Regions from separate parts of the Pantoea phyllosphaerae genome, predicted to be linked through region 2. Evidence: predicted binding sites of a transcription regulator. Region 2 holds the regulator's gene; each other region holds the start of a gene.
The links. The regulator LexA, encoded in region 2, represses DNA repair genes until DNA is damaged. The targets are predictions, from matches to a motif close to TNCTGTATGTACATACAGNA.
Positions count from the first base shown of each region.

Region 1: a site for LexA is predicted at 1,237-1,256, ahead of ACR6A7_RS08855 (DNA translocase FtsK 4TM domain-containing protein). Genes of this name have one in related genera too.
Region 3: a site for LexA is predicted at 1,340-1,359, ahead of ACR6A7_RS13885 (metal-dependent hydrolase). Genes of this name have one in related genera too.

Region 1 is NZ_JBPFDE010000005.1:77,174-79,441, forward strand. It holds gene trxB (thioredoxin-disulfide reductase) at 1-175, opposite strand, end outside; gene lrp (leucine-responsive transcriptional regulator Lrp) at 704-1,198, shown strand; gene ACR6A7_RS08855 (DNA translocase FtsK 4TM domain-containing protein) at 1,318-2,268, shown strand, end outside.
Region 2 is NZ_JBPFDE010000004.1:26,535-28,802, reverse strand. It holds gene dinF (MATE family efflux transporter DinF) at 1-978, opposite strand, end outside; gene lexA (transcriptional repressor LexA) at 1,109-1,723, opposite strand; gene ACR6A7_RS07150 (diacylglycerol kinase) at 1,830-2,198, opposite strand.
Region 3 is NZ_JBPFDE010000009.1:167,860-170,127, reverse strand. It holds gene kduI (5-dehydro-4-deoxy-D-glucuronate isomerase) at 1-409, shown strand, start outside; gene kduD (2-dehydro-3-deoxy-D-gluconate 5-dehydrogenase KduD) at 426-1,187, shown strand; gene ACR6A7_RS13885 (metal-dependent hydrolase) at 1,377-1,967, shown strand; gene ACR6A7_RS13880 (L-cystine transporter) at 2,124-2,268, shown strand, end outside.

The DNA.
Region 1 (2,268 bases), on a different contig from region 2:
CGTGCGGGTCGCCGGGCCAGTTCTCTACCTCGGTGGTGGTGGTCAGCTGACCGCCTTTTTCGAGGCCGGTGATCAGCACCGGGTTCAGGTTAGCGCGGGCAGCATAGACCGCCGCGGTATAACCCGCCGGGCCTGAGCCCAGAATGAGCAATTTACTGTGTTTGGCCGTACTCATATGATCCTCAGTTTCATTCGGCTGACTACATGACCTGGGATTGTAGGGAATTTACCGTGGCAAAAAAAGGGCTGGAAAATTTTGTTACCGATAGCTGCAAACGGCGTAGACGATAATGGCGGGTTTTGCACGCCAGCTGCGCTAAAAAGGGGCATTTATCGGTTTTTAGTGGTGCAAGAGTACAAAAATTCTCATTTAAAAACAGTTACCCAGCGGTCTGTCTGGCATCTTGTCCTGAATTTGGTCTTTTTACTTTGACAATCGCCTGCGCTTTTGCGAAAACAATGGCAGAAGCGATGCAGAAGAAGAGAGTCGAAACAGGTTTTCGTGCCTGGTTTTGCCTTTTTTCGCCGATAAATTACAGCCTGACCTGGGTAATGACGCATGATGTGGACAGACAACATGCGTCATGCGGATGGATGCGCGACCGCGCACAGGCTCTGATTTTTTCGCTTCACTAATGCCTTGAACAGTGAACGTTTCCAGGGCGTGGCAGGTAAAGGGAAGGAATTAAGAGAGACAATAATAATGGTAGACAATAAGAAACGCCCCGGAAAAGATCTCGACAGAATCGACAGAAATATTCTGAATGAGCTTCAGAAAGATGGTCGTATTTCCAACGTAGAGCTTTCCAAACGCGTAGGATTATCGCCTACGCCATGTCTTGAGCGTGTGCGTCGTCTGGAACGTCAGGGTTTTATTCTTGGCTATACCGCGCAACTTAACCCGCACTATCTCGATGCGTCACTGCTGGTTTTTGTTGAGATTACTCTGAATCGTGGCGCACCGGATGTGTTTGAACAGTTTAACGCCGCTGTGCAAAAACTTGAGGAAACTCAAGAGTGTCACCTGGTTTCCGGCGACTTCGACTACCTGCTGAAGACGCGCGTGCCGGATATGTCCGCCTACCGTAAGCTGCTTGGCGAAACCCTGCTGCGCCTGCCGGGGGTCAACGACACCCGCACTTACGTGGTGATGGAAGAGGTCAAACAGAGCAATCGGCTGGTGATCAAAACCCGATAACGCAGCGCAGGTGCAAAACCTGCGATATTTCGATACACTCCTGTGAATTCATACAGGACCAGCGTCGGGCTTGCCCGACGCTGTTGCCTTCATAATTTACAGGCACCTGGAGAGTTCTCTTGAGCCAGGAATACACAGAAGACAAAGAAGTTTCGTTAAAACCGCTGAGCAGTGGACGTCGTCTGCTGGAAGCGTTGCTGATTCTCGTCTCGCTTTTCGCCGTCTATCTGATGGTCTCGCTCGTCAGCTTCAATCCTTCCGATCCGAGCTGGTCGCAAACTGCCTGGCATGAGCCGATCCATAATCTCGGCGGCGGCATGGGCGCCTGGCTGGCGGATACGCTGCTGTTTATTTTCGGCGTGATGGCCTATGCCATTCCGCCGGTGATCGTCGGTCTGTGCTGGATCGCGTTTCGTCAGCGCGATCGGCAGGACTATATCGACTATTTCGCTATCGGCCTGCGCCTGATCGGCGTGCTGGCGCTGGTGGTGACCACCTGCGGGCTGGCTGCGCTCAACGCCGACGATATCTGGTATTTCGCCTCCGGTGGCGTTATCGGCAGCCTGGTGAGCAACGCCATTGCGCCCTGGTTCTCGCCAGCTACCGGCACGCTGGCGCTGCTCTGCGTCTGGGCGGCAGGCATTACGCTCTATACGGGCTGGTCGTGGCTGACCATCGCCGAGCGCATCGGCGGCGTGGTGATGGGCGTGCTGACGTTCGCCAGCAACCGTTCGCGCCGTGACGAACCCTGGCAGGAAGATGAGGACGACGCTGACGTCGCGCCGCGCGTTAAGGCGGCCGTGCAGGATGACGAAGATGTGCTGCTGGCCGCGCCGCGTGCTCAGGCCGATCGCGCGGCGCCTGATGCTGGCGATCCGCTGCTGGCGAAAGCCGCTGCGGCAACGGATGCTGCGCTGACGTCGGCCGCTCAGGCTGCAGGCGTATCAGCTGTCGCGTCGTCAGCGGCGACTGCGGCTTCTCCGGCGGCGAATGCCGCATCGGCCGTTACGCCCGCTCCGGCGGCTGCGGCTACGCCAGCGTTTGATACTTCGGCATCGGCGCCGACACCC
Region 2 (2,268 bases):
CGCAAAGGCCAGTGCGACCATGCCCGCCTGTCGGCAGGCAGCGTGCCATACCGACAGCAGCCGTTCTCCATCGCGTGCGCCATAGGCCTCGCCAGAGACAGCTTCCACTGCATAAGCGAAGCCGTCGAGCGCATAGGCGGTAAAGGTGATGAACATCAGCAGCACGGCGTTAGCGGCGACAATCTCCGGCCCCAGCCGCGCGCCAATAAGCGTCAGTGAAGCAAAGCAGAGCTGCAGCAGCAGCGAGCGCAGCATAATGTCGCGATTGAGGCGCAGCAGGCGGCTGATATCCCCGCGCCAGCTCGCTTTTAACATCGCAATCGAGATGCCGCGCAGCTTCAGCACGCGCCACACCATCGCCAGTCCGACCGCCAGCGTGACATACTCGGCCAGCGCCGTGGCGCTCGCTGCCCCTGCCACGCCCCACTTCATCCCGAGTACCAGCCAGAGATCGAGCAGAATATTGACCGCGTTGCCTACCACCAGCAGCACGACCGGCGCACGGGCGTACTGCACGCCCAGCAGCCAGCCGAGGATCACCATGTTCGCCAGCGTCGCCGGTGCGCTAAGCCAGCGGATATTGATAAAGATGGCTGCCTGCGCCTGCACCTGTGGATCGCCGCCCGCCAGCCGACCTGTCAGCACGCTAAGCGGCTCGCGCAGCAGGATAAACAGCAGGCCCGCAAGCAGCGCCATCAGCAGCGGCTGCGTCAGGGCGCGCGCCAGCGCTTGCGTATCGCGTGCGCCGAAAGCCTGCGCGGTGATGCCGGTGGTGCTCATGCGCAGAAAGAGTAAAAGCATGAAGACGAAGCTGGTCGCGGTCGCGCCAATCGCTACGCCGCCAAGATAAACCGGGCTGTCGAGATGGCCGATAACGGCGGTATCCACCAGGCCAAGCAGCGGTACGGTGATATTGGAGAGGATCATCGGCAGCGCCAGCCGCCAGAGTTGTCGGTCGTCAGCAGAGAAGAGACGCATCAGCCGGTCCATGCCTGAAAACGTAAAAAGAAGCGAGGCGGCCCCGGCGCGGCGTCAGCCGCAGGAGGCGCATGAAAAGATTATCGTACAGACGCCTGACGAAGGGATGCAGGCGTCTGAAGGCCAGCGGTCAGAGCCACTCGCCGTTGCGCACTACGCCTACCGCCAGACCTTCGACGGTCAGCGACTGCGTGCGAGTGTCGACGACAATCGGTTCGAAGTCGTTGTTTTCCGGCAGCAGATGAACCACAGTGCCCTGCTTTTTCCAGCGCTTTACCGTGACTTCATCATCAATGCGCGCCACCACAACCTGACCGTTACGCACATCCTGCGTTTTATGCACCGCCAGCAGATCGCCATCCATAATGCCAATATCTTTCATCGACATACCGGCGACGCGCAGCAGGAAGTCAGCAGAAGGCTTAAACAGGTCGGGGTCAACTTTGTAATGGGTTTCAATGTGTTCCTGCGCCAGCAGCGGCTCACCGGCGGCGACGCGGCCGATTAACGGCAGGCCATTGGACTCTTCCTCTTCCATCAGCAGGCGGATGCCGCGTGATGCGCCGGAAACGATTTCAATAACGCCTTTACGCGCCAGCGCTTTGAGGTGTTCTTCAGCGGCGTTAGGGGAACGGAACCCCAGCTGCGAGGCGATCTCCGCACGCGTTGGCGGCATGCCCGTCTGGTTGATATGGTCGCGAATCAGGTCATAAACCTGTTGCTGCCTGGTGGTTAATGCTTTCATCCCGCCCCCTGGTTGTTTATACAGTCGCTGTGAGTATATACAGGTATTGGTGAAATGAAAACCAAAACCCAGGGAAATAACAGCCGTTTGGGCAATAATGGAAAGGCTATCGCAAATGGGTCCAGAGCAGCGCGATCCAGACAAACAGTGCCAGTATGATAGCGATCAAGACGGCGGCAGAGCCCATATCTTTCGCCCGCCCCGCCAGCGGATGACGCTCCTGGCCGATACGGTCAACTACCGCTTCAATCGCGCTGTTAAGGATCTCAACGATGATCACCAGCACGACCGAGCCGATCATCAGAATGCGCGCGACGGTGTCGACATCCAGCCAGCAGGCGATCGCGATCGCGACAAGGGCGGCCGTGGCTTCCTGACGAAACGCAGCTTCATGCTGCCAGGCGGCGCGTAGCCCTTGCCACGAGTAGCCTGCCGCTTTCACTATCCTGAGTAAACCGGTGGTATGACTTGCCATTGCGAGGGAACCCTTTTAGTTGTTTGACGTCAATGTCTGGGCCAGGTGCGTTTGGCACCACCACAGATCT
Region 3 (2,268 bases), on a different contig from region 2:
CAAAGAGGACGCGGTTCGCACCACGCTGGGCGATGCGGCGACCTCAAACCGCCGCACCATCAATAAATATCTGGTGCCGGACGTGCTGCCGACCTGCCAGCTTACCATGGGCCTGACCCGCCTGGACGAAGGCAACCTGTGGAATACCATGCCATGTCACACCCACGAACGCCGGATGGAGGTCTACTTCTATTTCGATATGAATCCGGAAAGCGCGGTGTTTCATATGATGGGCCAGCCGCAGGAGACGCGTCATCTGCTGGTGCATAACGAACAGGCGGTTATCTCGCCCAGCTGGTCGATTCATGCCGGCGTCGGCACCGAACGCTACACCTTTATCTGGGGCATGGTCGGCGAGAATCAGGTATTCGACGACATGGATCATGTCAACATCCGCGATCTGCGCTAAAAAAGGAGGCGCTCTCATGATACTCAACGCATTTAATCTGGAAGGTAAAATCGCGCTGGTCACCGGCTGCAACACCGGGCTCGGCCAGGGCATGGCGCTGGGGCTGGCCCAGGCTGGCTGCGATATTGTCGGTGTCAACCGTGACGATCCCGCCGAAACGCAGCAGCGCGTCGAAGCGCTGGGCCGTCGCTTCTGGTCGCTGCAGGCGGACCTTATCCGCACCGAGCAGGTGCCGGGCGTGGTAGAAAAAGCGGTGGCCGCCGCTGGCAAAATCGACATTCTGGTCAACAACGCCGGTATTATCCGCCGTGAAGACGCGCTGAACTTCAGCGAACAGGACTGGGATGACGTCATGAACATTAACAGTAAGAGCGTCTTCTTCCTGTCGCAGCAGGTAGCGCGCCAGTTTATCGCGCAGGGCCAGGGCGGCAAAATCATTAATATTGCCTCAATGCTCTCTTTCCAGGGCGGCATTCGCGTCCCCTCCTACACGGCGTCGAAAAGCGCGGTGATGGGCCTGACGCGGCTGATGGCGAACGAGTGGGCGAAACACGGCATTAACGTCAACGCCATCGCGCCGGGCTATATGGCGACCAACAATACCGAACAGCTGCGCAATGACGAAGGCCGCAGCGCCGAGATCCTCGGACGTATCCCCGCCGCGCGCTGGGGCGTACCGGAAGATATGATGGGCCCGGTGGTGTTCCTTGCCTCTTCAGCCTCTGACTATGTCAACGGCTACACGCTGGCGGTCGACGGCGGCTGGCTGGCGCGCTAGCGTCTCGCAGGTGACAAGACGCAGCTGAAAAGCTTGCGTTCCCGGCCTGCTGGTAAACCCGACGAAACGGCGGCGCAATGCCGCCGTTTCGCTAAAAAAAATTCACGCTTCGTTACAGCGTCACAACTTCTCATTTACTGGATAAATCCCTATACTGGATGCATCGACAGTTTGCAGCCAGGTTTTATCATGACGGGCGAAGGCCACGTAATTTTCGCTATTGCCACCGCTATTTTCGCTAAGCGCGCCGAGCTGACGCCCGTGCTGGCGCAGGCTGACTGGTGGCATCTTGTTCCTGCCACGCTGCTTACCTGTTTGCTGCCCGATATTGACCATCCTAAATCTTTGCTTGGTCAACGGTTAAAGTGGCTCTCCTATCCTATCGCGCGTGCTTTTGGTCACCGGGGCTTTACCCATAGCCTGCTGGCCGTCGCGGCCAGTCTGTGGCTGTTTCAGATTAACGTGCCGGCAGACTGGCTACTGCCTGCTGATGTGTTGCAGGGCATGACCCTGGGCTATCTCAGCCATATCGTTGCGGATATGCTGACGCCCGCTGGCGTGCCTCTGCTGTGGCCATGCCGCTGGCGATTTCGTCTGCCCATCCTGAGAAGCCAGAAAGGCAACCAGCTGGAGCGCACGCTCTGCCTGATACTGGTCGGCTGTTCGCTGTGGTTTCCCGCAGGCGCGCCCTCTTTTGGTGCGCAGGGCTGGACCTCGCAGCTCTTTGATACGCTACAAAATGGCGTCTCACGCTTAATTTCCACCCAGAAAGCGCATTAAAGCAGCAGAAAACGCTGTCTGGTTATAAGGCATTCCATTTGGATATAAGTCGACACCGAGGTGAGCTGGTAACATACCGCCACTTAATTCGTGCGTCATAATATCTGGCGTTCCGGCGCAATAGCTGTCGCCGGGCGTGTTTTTTCGGGAGCCAACATGGATCTACCTCTGATTCTTAATCTTGCCGCCTTCGTCGCGCTGCTGCTGCTGCTGTCGCGCCTCGGCCGTAACAGCTGGAGCCTGTCGAAAAAGGTGCTGGTCGGTCTGGTGATCGGCGTGCTGTTCGGCCTGGCGCTGCAAA